Regions from separate parts of the Pseudonocardia autotrophica genome, predicted to be linked through region 2. Evidence: riboswitches for the same ligand, from Rfam matches in the RefSeq annotation. Region 2 holds a riboswitch; the other holds the start of a gene.

Region 1 (3,307 bases), 290 kb from region 2:
GGTAGGCGCCGCGCCGGAAGTTCTCCCCGGTCGGGGCGTCCGAGCTGGTCACGACGTTCCAGGCGGCCCGCCCACCGGACAGGATGTCCAGCGTCGCGAACTTGCGGGCCAGCTCGTAGGGCTCGTTGTAGGTGGAGTTGATCGTCCCGGCGAGCCCGATGTGCTCGGTCACCGCGGCCAGCGCGGCGAGCACCGTGAAGGTGTCCGGGCGGCCGACGACGTCCTGATCGAAGATCTCGCCGCCGCGGGTGCGCAGCCGCAGGCCCTCGGCGAGGAACAACAGGTCGAGGCCGCCACGCTCGGCGGTGCGGGCCCACTGCTCGAACGACTCCCACGCGATGTGGCTGCCGGAGGCGGGATCGCTCCACACCGTGTCGTGGTTGACGCCCGGGAAGTAGGCACCCAGGACGATCTGCTTGCGGGTCATGCGGGGCTCCCGGTGGTGGTCGGGGCGGGCACGGGGGCGAGCCCCGGGAGGAGTGCCGGGACGGTCGCGCTGCCGGACCGCGGCGCGTACCGGCTGGTGGGACGGGGTAGCCCGAAGCGTTCGCGCAGACCGGTCTCGGCGTAGCCGGTGCGGAACGCGCCGCGCCGCTGCAGCTCGGGAACCAGACCGTCGACGATCGCGTCGAGATCGGTGGGCAGCACGGCCGGGCGGAGCCGGTAGCCGTCGAGCCCGGCGGCCCGCCAGTCGAGCAGCCGGTCGGCGAGCCCGGCCGGGGTGGTGGCGACGACGAGCGCGTCGCTGGAGAGCGGATCACGGGCGTCGAGCCGGGCCAGCCGGTCCCGCGCGCCCGCCTCGGTGCCGGCGAGCACGACGACGAGATCGGCGAGGATCCGCAGCGGCGGCGCGGTGCGGCCGGCGGCCCGCTCCGCGGTGCGGACCTGGTCCACCACCCGGGCGGCGTCGTCTGCGTCGTGCGGGGTGGTGAACACGACGTCGCCGACCCGCGCGGCGAGCAGCGACGGCTCGTAGCCGTGCGACAGCGACGCCACCAGCGGCTGGCCCTGCGGCGGCCGCGGCACGATCGACGGGCCGCGCACGGCGAAGTGCGCGGCCTCGACGTCGACGGTGTGCAGCCGGTCCCGGTCGACGAACCGGCCGGTGAGCGCGTCCCGGATCTCGGCGCCGTCCTCCCAGGAGTCCCACAGCCGGCGCACCGTGTCGACCACCTCGGCGGCCTCGCCGAACAGTTCGGCGACCAGCGCCCGGCCCCGCGGGGTGTCCAGCTCGGACCGGCCGACCGCGGGGATCTGCCTGCGGCCGAAGTGCGCGGCCTCGTCGGCGCGCACCGAGGTCTGCACCCGCCAGCCGGCCCGGCCGTGCGAGTCGTGATCGAGCGTGGCCAGCGCCGATGCGACGTGGAACGGCTCGGTGTGTGTGGTGGTGACGGTCGGGACCAGCCCGATCCGCGAGGTCAGCGGCGCGAGGAAGGCCGCGACCAGCGAGGCGTCGAGCCTGCCCTGGACCCGGTCGGTGCGCCGCTCGGGCTCGGCGAGGTGATCGCCGGACTGCAGGCCGAGGCCGTCCTCGATGGTGATCAGGTCGAGCAGGCCACGCTCGGCGGTGCGGGCCAGCTGCACCCAGTGCCGGGCGGTGAACAGCTCGCCGGGGCGGGTACCCGGCTCGCGCCAGGCGGCGGGGTGCCAGCCGGTGCCGTCGAACGCGACCGCCAGGTGCAGCGGCGACGCGGGCGGGACAGAGGTGTCCGGTGCGGACATCGGGGCATCGCTTCCTCGCCGCGCGTCGACGCGCGGCGGAACGTGTGTGAGAGGTGGGAGGCGGGGACGCGCTCAGCCGCGACAGGCCGCGCTGGTGACCCGCCGCAGATCGACGTGCCTGCGGTACCGCGGGTGGTGCGCGCCGCGCACCCGATCCGCCACCGACCGCATGATCCCCTCCATCGTGCCCGGCAGGAGCACCCGCACCCGCGTGCTGCGGGGGGTTGCTGCGGCGTCGTCGAGCCAGGTCTCTCGGCCGCTCCGGATGGTGTCCGCCATCGACTCTAAGGAGTCCGGCCACCGCCGTGTCAACCCGCGCGCACCCGGAGTGACCTGCGACGCGTGCGGAATAATCCGGCCGTCCCGAGCTACGGACACCCGGTCGCCGGATCCGGGTGATGTTGTCCGGACAGGGTGTCCCGTTTCCTGGCCGGTGGACCGAGGGTTGTCCGGAGAGGTGACCGCACCGCACCCTGTCCGGGTGACGACGTGCCAGGGACGGCCATCGCGTCCCGGTCCGCGTCTCCGGGGCGTGCTCGAGGCTCCGGACACCACGACGCGGGGCGATCGACCCATCGCTGCGCGATCCCGCGCGCGGCACCGCACGATCCCCGTCCGCCCGACCGGCCTCGAGCCGTTCTGGCCCAGCCGGCGTGCACCGGCCTTCAGCGAGCACTGTCGCTGATCCTCCGCCGGGGGACCCCGTCTCCCCGGCCGCCGGCCCGACCGGCTCCCCCGGTGTGCCCTGATCCCGGCACATCCCGACCCCCGGCGACCGCACCGGGCGTCTCCCGTCCGCGCCCGATTCCACCGGCGCGGGCCCCACCACGGAAGGACCACGTCCCGATGCCCCCGCACGTCCTGCGCTCCGGTTCCCGGAGGCGCACCGCCGCCGTCCTCGTCGCACTGCTCGCCACCGTCGGCGTACTGGCCGGCTGCTCCCGCGCCGAGGAGCGAGGCGGCGCCGCCGCCTCGGGCGAGACCTCCCCCGCCGCCGAGGTCCGCCTCGGCTACTTCCCGAACATCACCCACGCCCCGGCGCTGATCTCGGTCGAGAACGGCCTGTTCGCCGAGGAGCTCGGCGACACCGCGCTCACCCCGCAGACCTTCAACGCCGGCCCGGACCAGGTCGCAGCGCTGCTCGGCGGCTCGATCGACGTGGCCTTCATCGGTTCCGGCCCGGCGATCAACGCGTTCTCCCGTTCCGGCGGCGAGGCGGTCCGCCTGGTCGCGGGCTCCACCTCGGCCGGTGCGCAGCTGGTGACCACCCCGGACATCACCACCCCCGAGCAGCTCAAGGGCAAGACGATCGCGACACCGCAGCTGGGCAACACCCAGGACGTCGCGCTGAAGACCTGGCTGAAGGAGAACAACCTCCCGATCGGCGACGGGCCGGACGCGGTGACCGTGCAGAACATCGAGAACCCGCGCACCCTCGACCTGTTCAAGCAGGGCGCGGTCGCCGGCGGCTGGCTGCCCGAGCCGTGGAGCTCGCGCCTGGTCGACGCCGGCGCCTCGGTCTTCCTGGACGAGCGGACCCTCTGGCCGGACGGCGAGTTCCCGACCACGGTGATCATCGTCCGGA
Region 2 (3,307 bases):
CCGGGCGTCACGCGCGCTGAGGACCCCGGTGACCTGCAACATCCGGTCGGCCAGGGTCGATTTCCCGTGGTCGATGTGGGCGATGATGCAGAAGTTCCGGATGCGCTCCGGCGGGGTGAACGTGCGGTCGGCGTACGTCGTCACTCGGTTGTACTCGGCTTTCGCTGTCGCGTCGGGTCCGCGACCATCGTCCCATGTCGTCACCGGCGACCCCCACGGCAGCCGGGTGGAGCGGCCGGGGCCGCGATCCGGGGGCCTCCGGGACCGCTCGCCGGTGGGCGTCCGCCACCGGCTCGGAGGCGAGCGGCCGGCACCCGGGCGCCGCGCGGAACCGGAGGGGTCGGAAGTCCGGAAGTGCTCGACGGTAGATTCGTCCCGTACCGCGTCTGGTGAGGTCCGGCGCCGGTGGAGCGGCCCCGCACAGGGGCCGGAAATTCCCGCTGGTAGCCTTGACCGCTGAGCGCTCGGCGTGCTCGCCCGGGACGGTACGACCGTCCGGTGCCGCCGGAGCGGAACCGGACTCGAGCAGACCAGCCGAACGCAGCAGGCAGGAAGACCAGGTAGACGTGGCCAACATCAAGTCGCAGATCAAGCGGGTCAAGACCAACGAGAAGCGTCGGCAGCGCAACAAGTCGGTGAAGTCGTCGGTCAAGACCGCCATCCGCCACTTCCGCGAGGCCGCGGAGCAGGGCGCGGACAACGCTGCCGAGCTGCAGCGCAAGGCGGCCAGGGCGCTGGACAAGGCGGCCGGTAAGGGCGTCATCCACAAGAACCAGGCGGCGAACCGCAAGTCGGCGCTCGCCAAGCAGCTCAACAAGGTCGGCGCCTGAGCCACCCGCTCTCGCACGCACCACGACGGCGCCGCCCCGGCATCGGGGCGGCGCCGTCGGCGTCTGTACAGCCGGGGCGGCACGCCCCGATCAGCGCGCGACACGTCAGCGCTCGACGCGGGCCTCGACGACGGCGAGCACCGCGCGCTCCAGAGCGTAGGCGGGATCGGCCGCGACGCCCTTCACGTCGGCGTTGACCCGCGCGGTCGCGGCGATCGCCACGGCGAGCTGCTCGGGTCGCCACTGCCGGACGACGCCCTGCGCCTTGCGGATCTTCCACGGCGGCATGCCCAGCTCGCCGGCCAGCCGGTTCGGGTCGCCCCGGCCCGCCGAGCCGACCTTCGCCAGTGTCCGTACCGAGTCGGCCAGCGCATCCGCGATCAGGACGTGCGGAACACCCAGTACCAGTGCCCAGCGCAGCGCCTCCAGCGCGCCCCTGCGGTCACCCGCGACGGCTGCGTCCGCGACCGCGAAGCCGGACGATTCGGCGCGGCCACGGTGGTACCGGCGCACCCCGGCCTCGTCGATCTTCCCGCCGGTGTCGGCGACGAGCTGCCCGGCCGCGGAGGCGAGCTCGCGCAGGTCCGATCCGACCGCCTCGACCAGGACGGCCAGCGCACCGGGGGTGATGCTCCCGCCGTTGCGCCGGACCTCGGCGTGCACGAAGTCCGACCGCTCGTCGGCGCGGGTGATCCGGTTGCAGGTAGTCACCTGCGCTCCGGCCTTCTTCAGCAGGTCGACCAGCGCCTTGCCCTTGGCCCCGCCGGCGTGCAGCGCAACCAGGACGATCCCCGGTGCCGGATCCTTGATGTACCCGGCGATCGCGGCGAGCATGTCCTTCGTCGTGTCCTGGGCATGGGTGAGCACAATCACCCTGCTCTCCGCGAACAGCGACGGGCTGAGGTGTCCCGCCAGCTCGCCGGGCGCGACCTCCGAGGTGCGGAACCGGCGGAGCTCGACCTCCGGATCGTCCTGCCGGATCCGGCGGACCAGCTCGGACACCGCCCGTTCGGCCAGGAACTCCTCGTCGCCCACCACCAGCTGCAGGGGGGCGGGCGGTCCGGCGTCACGCGTCCTGCTCACGCGTCTCATCGTGGCCCACTCCCCCGACGGCCGGTGAGCCGCATCCCCGTCCGGGCACTTCGGCTGGCCAGGTGCACACCACGTCGCGTAGCGTTCTCGGCGCCCGGCCGATCACCGGCCGGCGACAATCGAATATGGCTCATCCAGAGGGGCAGAGGGAACGGCCCGTTGAAGCCCCGGCAACCGGCGTCGCACGACGATCCGCCCGCCTGCGCGTGACCGCGCGGCAGGACGTCGACGAACACGGTGCCAATTCCGCCCCGCCGCCCTGGCGGGACAGATGAGGAGATCTCGTGACTCTCACTGCTGCGCCCGAAACGACCTCGGCCTACGACCTGGGCCCCGCCCGCGCACTCTCCTGTCGCGAGTGCGGCCACGAGGTGCCGCTGGCCGCCGAGTTCGCCTGCCCCCGGTGTTTCGGGCCGCTCGAGGTGGCCTACGACTTCCCGAAGGTGACCCGGGCCTCGATCGAAGCCGGCCCGAAGTCGATCTGGCGCTACCGCGACCTGCTCCCGGTGCCGAGCACCGTGCAGGAGCACCGCAACACCGAGCCCGGCCTCACCCGGCTGATCGAGGCGGACAACCTGGCGCGGGCGCTCGGCGTCCGCAAGCTCTGGGTGAAGGACGACACCGGCAACCCCACCCACTCGTTCAAGGACCGGGTCGTCGCGGTCGCTCTCGCCGCCGCCCGTGAGCTCGGCTTCTCGGTGCTGTGCTGCCCGTCCACCGGGAACCTGGCGAATGCCGTCGCGGCGGCCGCGGCACGGGCGGGCTGGGACTCGGTCGTGCTGATCCCGTCGTCCCTGGAGCAGCCGAAGATCATCACCACCGCGGTCTACGGTGGCACGCTGCTCGCCGTGGACGGCAACTACGACGACGTGAACCGGCTGGCCACCGAGCTCGCCGCGGAGCACGAGGACTGGGCGTTCGTGAACGTCAACGTCCGCCCCTACTACGCCGAGGGTTCCAAGACCCTGGGTTACGAGGTCGCCGAGCAGCTGGGCTGGCGGCTGCCGCAGCAGGTGGTCGTGCCGGTCGCCTCCGGGTCCCAGCTGACGAAGATCGACAAGGGGTTCACCGAGCTGGGCAAGCTCGGGCTCGTCGAGCCGACCCCGTACACCGTGTTCGGTGCCCAGGCCACCGGCTGCTCGCCGGTCGCCGCCGCGTTCGAGGCCGGTCACGACGTGATCCAGCCGCAGAAGCCGGACACCATCGCCCGCTCCCTCGCCATCGGGAACCCGGCCGACGGCCCGTACGTCCTGGACTCGGTCCGACGCACCGGCGGGTCGCTCGGGCACGTCTCCGACGCCGAGGTCGTCGCCGGCATCCGGCTGCTCGCCGAGACCGAGGGCGTGTTCGCCGAGACCGCGGGCGGGGTCACCGTCGCCACGACG

What was found. A riboswitch is a leader RNA that binds a small molecule or an ion and turns the genes downstream of it on or off. The one in region 2 is predicted to bind S-adenosylmethionine.
Region 1: linked by a shared signal. The riboswitch ahead of Pdca_RS37810 (putative leader peptide) and the one ahead of thrC (threonine synthase) in region 2 are both predicted to bind S-adenosylmethionine.

The regions. Positions count from the first base shown of each region.
Region 1 is NZ_AP018920.1:4,682,104-4,685,410, forward strand. It holds gene Pdca_RS21885 (NtaA/DmoA family FMN-dependent monooxygenase) at 1-427, opposite strand, end outside; gene Pdca_RS21890 (LLM class flavin-dependent oxidoreductase) at 424-1,722, opposite strand; gene Pdca_RS37810 (putative leader peptide) at 1,795-1,893, opposite strand; SAM riboswitch class I at 1,899-1,994, opposite strand; gene Pdca_RS21900 (ABC transporter substrate-binding protein) at 2,569-3,307, shown strand, end outside.
Region 2 is NZ_AP018920.1:4,976,002-4,979,308, forward strand. It holds gene lepA (translation elongation factor 4) at 1-144, opposite strand, end outside; gene rpsT (30S ribosomal protein S20) at 567-830, shown strand; gene holA (DNA polymerase III subunit delta) at 936-1,922, opposite strand; SAM riboswitch class I at 2,050-2,200, shown strand; gene thrC (threonine synthase) at 2,207-3,307, shown strand, end outside.